Linked DNA regions of Duganella dendranthematis. The protein of the gene in region 1 binds, or shares a complex with, the protein of each later gene. Links are inferred from orthologs where the notes say so. Each region holds a gene or a part of one and is shown in the gene's direction. Other genes may lie near its edges.

Evidence for each region.
Region 2: the proteins of mnmE (region 1) and mnmG are in contact, whole or in part, in a solved structure (PDB 9HIP), measured with the Escherichia coli proteins. The link is inferred for Duganella dendranthematis from one-to-one orthologs.

What each region holds. Positions count from the first base shown.
Region 1 is NZ_CP051684.1:2,034,613-2,038,325, reverse strand. Bases 448-3,369 are described here. They hold mnmE (tRNA uridine-5-carboxymethylaminomethyl(34) synthesis GTPase MnmE), read left to right. Parts: upstream 448-1,179; coding sequence 1,180-2,559; downstream 2,560-3,369. Other genes in these bases: HH213_RS09440 (SMP-30/gluconolactonase/LRE family protein), read right to left, coding at 2,567-3,369; yidC (membrane protein insertase YidC), read left to right, coding at 448-1,078. In the rest of the region: more of yidC, read left to right, coding at 1-447; more of HH213_RS09440, read right to left, coding at 3,370-3,502; HH213_RS09435 (sensor domain-containing diguanylate cyclase), read right to left, coding at 3,499-3,713. UniProt on the Escherichia coli protein: Exhibits a very high intrinsic GTPase hydrolysis rate. Involved in the addition of a carboxymethylaminomethyl (cmnm) group at the wobble position (U34) of certain tRNAs, forming tRNA-cmnm(5)s(2)U34.
Region 2 is NZ_CP051684.1:2,462,643-2,465,939, forward strand. What follows is about bases 1-2,902. They hold mnmG (tRNA uridine-5-carboxymethylaminomethyl(34) synthesis enzyme MnmG), read left to right. Parts: upstream 1-439; coding sequence 440-2,365; downstream 2,366-2,902. Other genes in these bases: HH213_RS11320 (sulfite exporter TauE/SafE family protein), read left to right, coding at 1-259; rsmG (16S rRNA (guanine(527)-N(7))-methyltransferase RsmG), read left to right, coding at 2,362-2,902. Outside these bases: more of rsmG, read left to right, coding at 2,903-3,024; HH213_RS11335 (ParA family protein), read left to right, coding at 3,127-3,297. UniProt on the Escherichia coli protein: NAD-binding protein involved in the addition of a carboxymethylaminomethyl (cmnm) group at the wobble position (U34) of certain tRNAs, forming tRNA-cmnm(5)s(2)U34.

The sequences.
Region 1 (3,713 bases):
CTTGTACCTGCGTCTGGCGCACGACGGCAACAAGCCGGCCGGCGACTCGTTCTTCAACAGCAGCTACACCGGCCCGACGCTGTACACCGACGACAAGCACTACGAGAAGCTGAAGTTCGACACGCTGGAAAAAGAAGCGGCCGAAGCGGCCAAGACCGGCAAGCCGGTGGTGCAGGACCACGCCACCAAGGCCGACAACGGCTGGATCGCGATTTCGCAGCACTTCTTCGTCTCGGCCTTCATTCCGCAGCCTAAGCTGATGCACGATATCGAGACCTCGAAGATCGATACCAATGTGTACGGCATCGCCGTCAAGCAGCCGCTGGGCACGATTGCGCCGGGCGCCACCGTCAGCAATGACGCCCGCCTGTTCTCCGGCCCGCAAGAAGCCAAGCTGCTGGAAGAGACCGCGCCGGGCCTGATCCTGGTGCGCGACTACGGTTTCCTGGCCATGATCGCCAAGCCGATGTTCGCCGTGATCAACTACATCCACTCGCTGCTGGGCAACTGGGGCTGGACCATTATTGTGTTCACCATCCTGATCAAGCTGCTGTTCTTCCCGCTGTCGGCTGCCGGTTACCGCAGCATGGCGAAGGTCAAGCTGGTGACGCCGAAGATGCAAGCCATCCGCGAGCGCTACAAAGGCGACCCGGCCAAGATGAACCAGGCCACGATGGAACTGTACAAGCAGGAGAAGATCAATCCGCTGGGTGGCTGCCTGCCGATCCTGGTGCAGATGCCAGTGTTCATCTCGCTGTACTACGTGCTGCAATCGGCGGTGGAAATCCGCGGCGCACCGTGGATTGGCTGGATCACCGACCTGGCCCAGCACGATCCGTATGCGATCCTGCCGGTGCTGTACGCGATTTCGATGTTCATCACCACCAAGCTGAACCCTGCACCGGCTGATCCGATGCAAGCCAAGATGATGCTGTTCATGCCGCTGGCGTTCTCGGTGATGTTCTTCTTCTTCCCGTCCGGCCTGGTGCTGTACTGGGTCGTGAATAACGTGCTGTCGATTGCTCAACAGTATGTGATTTCCAAGAAATTCGGTACCCCGGCGCCTGCCAAGGCGTAAGCGCCACAAGCTGTTGCTAAAAAGCCCCATGTGCGCTTGCACCGGCCAAGGCCGCTGCAAAGCCACATGGGGCTTTTTTTTATTTACCTTACAATCCGTTTATGAACATCGACTCTTCCCCTATCGCCGCCATCGCCACCGCACCGGGGCGCGGCGGCATCGGCGTCGTGCGCGCCTCCGGCAAAAACCTGCAAGCGCTGATCGGCGCGCTGTTCGGCGGCGACGCGCTCAAGCCGCGCCACGCCACCTACATCCCGTTCAAGCAGGCCGACGGCAGCATCATCGACCAGGGTATCGCCATCTGGTTCAAGGGGCCGAACTCGTACACCGGGGAAGACGTGCTGGAACTGCAAGGCCACGGCGGCCCTATCGTGCTGCAGATGCTGCTGGCGCGCGTACTGGAAGCCGGCGAAGACCTCGGCCTGCGGCTGGCCGAACCGGGCGAATTCACCCGCCGCGCCTACCTCAATGACAAGCTCGACCTAGCGCAAGCGGAAGCCGTGGCCGACCTGATCGACGCCTCGACCGAAGCGGCGGCCAAGTCGGCGTCGCAATCGCTGTCGGGCGCATTCTCGAAAACCGTGAATACGCTGGTCGGCAGCGTCACCAACCTGCGCATGCTGGTGGAAGCCACGCTGGATTTCCCGGAAGAAGAAATCGACTTCCTGGAAAAATCCGACGCGCGTGGGCAACTGAAGAGCATCGTTGCCGCGTTGGAGCAGGTTTTCAAGCAGGCGGCGCAAGGTGCGCTGCTGCGCGAAGGGCTGAACGTGGTGCTGGTCGGCCAGCCGAACGTCGGCAAATCGTCGTTGCTGAATGCGCTGGCGGGCAATGACGTGGCGATCGTTACGCCGATCGCCGGCACCACGCGCGACAAGGTCACCGAGACGATTCAGATCGAAGGCATCCCGCTGAACATCATCGACACCGCCGGCATCCGCGCCCCGGAAGAGGCGGTGGACGTGGTGGAACGGATCGGCATCGAGCGTACCTGGGGCGAGGTCGGCAAGGCCGACGTCATCCTACACCTGCTGGACGCCGACCACGGTCCGTCGCGCGCCGATGAAAATATCACAGCCGCGTTCCCGGAAGGCGTGCCGGTGCTACGCATCTGGAACAAGATTGATCTGTCCGGCCACAAGCCGGCGGTGGACGTGATGGAAGACGCCACCCACATCTACCTGTCGGCGCACGACCACGTCGGGATTGATTTGCTGCGCAAGGAACTGTTGCGCATCGCCGGCTGGCAGCAGACCGGCGAATCGCTGTACCTGGCGCGCGAACGTCACCTGATCGCGCTGAAAAACGCTGGCGCCCACCTGGCCCGCGCCGGCGAGCACGCCGCGCAGAGCGACCAGTCGCTGGACCTGTTCGCCGAAGAACTGCGGCTGGCGCAAGTTCAGCTGTCGAGCATCACCGGCGCCTTCTCCTCCGACGACCTGCTAGGCGTCATCTTCAGCCGCTTCTGTATCGGCAAATAAACTTGGTTTAGTACGGCGAACCGGTAACGTCCAGCTTGAGTTGCCACAGTGCGCCGGCGCCGGTGATGTAGAGGGTCTTGCCGTCGGCGCCACCGAAGGCGGCGTTGGTGACGTTGGCGTCGACTTTGATGGTGGCGATCTGTTTGCCCGCCGGCGTGAACACGCGCAGCCGCTTGTCGGTGTGCTCGCTGACGTAGATGTTGCCGTAGCAGTCCACCGCCATGCCGTCCGGAATACCCAGCTGCTCCACCAGATCCTTGCCGGCCTGCGGCATGCCGTTGACGATCGGGTAGGCGCGCAGCACGCCGTGCTCGCCCACCATGCCGTTCACGTACAGCACGTCTTCCTTTGGCGACAGCGATACGCCGTTCGGATTTTTCAGCGTGTCATCCACCACCGTGACCTTGCCGTCGGTGCCCACGCGGTACACGCGCGTCTTGTCCTGGCCGCCCGGCGCGGCGGTGCGCTGGAAGTCTGGATCGCTGAAGTACAGCGTGTCATCCGAGGCCATCGCCATGTCGTTCGGCGAGTTGAAGACGGTGCCTTCAAACTTGCTGACCAGGTCGCTGCGCTTGCCGTCCAGCGTGTACAGCGACACCGATTTCCACTTGTGGGTGGCGGCGATGATGTTGCCGTGGCCGTCGGTGGCCAAGCCGTTGCTGCCGCTGTCCTCGATTGCCACGCTGACTTTGCCGCTGGCGTCCAGCTTCAGGATGCGCGACGGGAAGCCGGGGCCAAACGTGAAGTCGGAGAAGTACAGCGCATCCTTGATCCATACCGGTCCTTCATACAGGCCGGGTTCGCTGCGGGTGCTGTTGGCGGCGGCGATGCGGGTCGCCGTCAGCTCGCCGGATGGGGCTTTGCCGGTGCAGGCCGCCGGTGCGGAGAGGGCATACGGCGCGGCCAGCACGGCCGCCAAGGTAAGGGCACTGCGTAACATCATGCTGCATTCTCCTGTTGTTGACGATAGACGATGACACAATCGCGGCCAGCTTTCTTGGCCGCGTACAAACAGCTGTCGGCGGCGGCCAGCATGGCGGCGGCGTCGGCCAGTTTGTCTTTGTCGAAGGTGGCCACGCCGATGCTCATGGTGACGTGCGGCCGGGTGGCCGCCGGCGAGTGGTTGATCTGGAGCGAGGCGATTTTGGCGCGGA
Region 2 (3,297 bases), 430 kb from region 1 along the record:
CTTCGACTTCCTGGGTGCATCGGCGGTAGCCAAGGTTGTCAACGTGGCCTGCAACTTTGCCGGCCTGGTGTGGTTTGGCTACGCCGGCCACCTGATCTGGCAGTTGGGCATGACCATGGCCGTGTGCCAGATCGCCGGTTCACTGATCGGTTCGCGCATGGCGATGAAGCACGGCAGCGGCTTCGTCCGCAAGCTGTTCCTGGTGGTGGTGTCGGTGCTGATCGTCAAGACTGGCTATGACGCCTGGCTGCGGTGGTGATACCTGGGTGACACTGTTCCACGTGAAACAATAGAAAAAGGGCACTTGGCAACTCACCAAGTGCCCTTTTTTCATTGTTTCACGTGGAACACAGCCAACAATATTTTTGCCTAAAAAAGTCGCAACACCAAAAAAACTCTATAATCTGACCTTGATCCCCTTCGCTTTAAATTCTCCACCATGCTATTTCCTACGAAATTCGACGTCATCGTTGTCGGCGGTGGTCATGCCGGTACCGAAGCTGCACTCGCTTCTGCCCGCATGGGCCAGAAGACGCTGCTGCTCACCCACAACATTGAGACGCTGGGTCAGATGTCGTGCAATCCCTCCATCGGCGGTATCGGCAAAGGCCATCTGGTCAAAGAAGTCGATGCGCTGGGCGGCGCCATGGCGATCGCTACCGATGAATCGGGCATCCAGTTCCGCATCCTGAATTCCTCCAAAGGCCCGGCCGTACGCGCCACGCGCGCGCAAGCCGATCGTATCCTGTACAAGGCCGCCATCCGCGAGCGCCTGGAAAACCAACCTAACCTGTGGCTGTTCCAGCAGGCAGTGGACGACCTGATCGTGGAGGGCGACCGCGTGGTCGGCGCCGTTACCCAGATCGGCCTGAAGTTCCTTGCGCCAGCGGTGGTGCTGACCGCCGGCACTTTCCTCGACGGTAAGATCCACGTCGGCCTGAACAGCTACTCGGGTGGCCGCGCCGGCGATCCGCCAGCCGTATCGCTGTCCGCGCGCCTGAAAGAATTGAAGCTGCCGCAAGGCCGTCTGAAGACCGGCACGCCGCCGCGCATCGACGGCCGCAGCATCGACTTTACGCAGATGACCGAACAGCCGGGCGACCTCGATCCGGTGCCGGTGTTCTCGGTGATGGGCAATGCCGCCATGCACCCTGAGCAAATGCCTTGCTGGATCACGCATACCAACCAGCAAACCCACGACATCATCCGTGGCGGCCTGGACCGCAGTCCGATGTACACCGGCGTGATCGAAGGCGTCGGCCCGCGTTATTGCCCGTCGATCGAAGACAAGATTCACCGCTTCGCGTCGAAGGAATCGCACCAGATTTTCCTGGAGCCGGAAGGCCTGACCACGCACGAATTCTATCCAAACGGCATCTCCACCAGCCTGCCGTTCGACGTGCAGATCGCGCTGGTGCGCTCGATGAAAGGCCTGGAAAACGCCCACATTCTGCGTCCTGGCTATGCGATTGAATACGATTACTTCGACCCGCGTGGCCTGAAAGCATCGCTGGAAACCAAGGCTATCAATGGCCTGTTTTTCGCCGGCCAGATCAATGGCACCACCGGTTACGAAGAGGCTGCGGCACAAGGTCTGCTGGCCGGCGTCAACGCCGCGCTGCAAACTCAGGGCCGTGGAGCCTGGACGCCAGCCCGTTCGGAAGCCTATCTGGGCGTGATGGTAGACGACCTCGTCACGCAAGGCGTGATGGAGCCGTACCGCATGTTCACCAGCCGCGCCGAGTACCGCCTGAGCCTGCGCGAAGACAACGCCGACATGCGCCTGACCGAAATCGGCCGCAAGCTGGGCGTGGTTGGCGATGCGCAGTGGGAAGCCTTCGACCGCAAGCGCGAGTCGGTTGGCCGCGAACTGGAACGGCTGCGCTCCACGTGGGTGAACCCGCGCATCCTGGAAGCGGCTGAGTCCGAACGCGTGATTGGTCAGGCCATCGAGCGGGAGTATTCGTTGGCCGATTTGCTGCGCCGTCCCGGCGTTGCCTACGACACGCTGATGACGCTCAAAGGTACTGACGGCCGCGAGCTCGCAGGTCCGGGTGAGACTGATGAAGCGGTCAAGGAACAGATCGAAATTCAGCTCAAATACTCGGGCTATATTGATCGCCAGACCAAGGAAGTCGAGCGCCACGAGCACTACGAAAACCTGAAATTGCCGGAAGGTTTCAGCTATCTGGACATCACCGCGCTGTCGGTGGAAGTGCGCCAGAAGTTGCACGCGCAGCGTCCGGAAACGCTGGGCCAGGCATCGCGTATTTCTGGTGTGACGCCGGCGGCGATTTCGCTGCTGCTGGTACACCTGAAGAAGGCCGGATTCGGCGGTTTTTTGAATAAAGAAGAGGCAGCATGAAGGTGTTTAACCGCGAAGTAGTAGCGGATGTTCTGAAACAAGGCATCAAGCAGCTGCCCTTGCAGCTGAGCGAGGAACAGGTAGAAAAGCTGCTGGACTACCTGGCCCTGCTGAACAAGTGGAATTCGGTCTACAACCTGACCTCGGTGCGCGACCCCATGGAAATGGTCAAGCTGCACCTGCTGGACTCGCTGGCGGCCGTTCCGGCGTTCGCGGGGGCGTCAAATGTACTGGATGTCGGGGCAGGGGGCGGATTGCCGGGCGTGGTGCTGGCGATTAGCCGGCCGGATATGAAATTGTCGATGATCGACACGGTGCACAAGAAGACCGCCTTCCTCAATCAGGTGAAGGCGGAGCTGGAACTGGGCAATGTGACGGTGTACACCAAAAAGGTGCAGGAGCTGGAAGTGAAGACCAAGTTCGACGTCATCACCTCCCGGGCGTTCGCCGACCTGTCGGACTTCGTCAACTGGTCCGGGCACCTGCTGGCGGAGGGCGGCCAGTTCATCGCCTTGAAAGGCACGGCGCCGGCGGAGGAGCGAGAGCGACTGCCAGCACCATGGAAAGTGCAGAAACTGGAGCCTTTGGCAGTGCCGGGGCTGGACGCAGAACGCCACCTGGTATTCATCCAGGCTGATGAAAACGCAGAAACAGTATAAACGGTTTATACGGTATAAATGGTTTATATCAAATAAATAGTATAAATCGTTTATATCGTTTATACCGTATAAATCAAAAGCATCAACACACATAAGAATTACATGGCAAAAATTTTTTGCGTAGCAAATCAAAAGGGCGGCGTAGGCAAGACCACCACCACAGTCAACCTGGCCGCCGGTTTGGCAAAACTGGATCAGCGCGTATTGCTGGTCGATCTAGACCCGCAGGGCAATGCCACCATGGGTGCCGGCATTAACAAGGCGGGCCTGCCT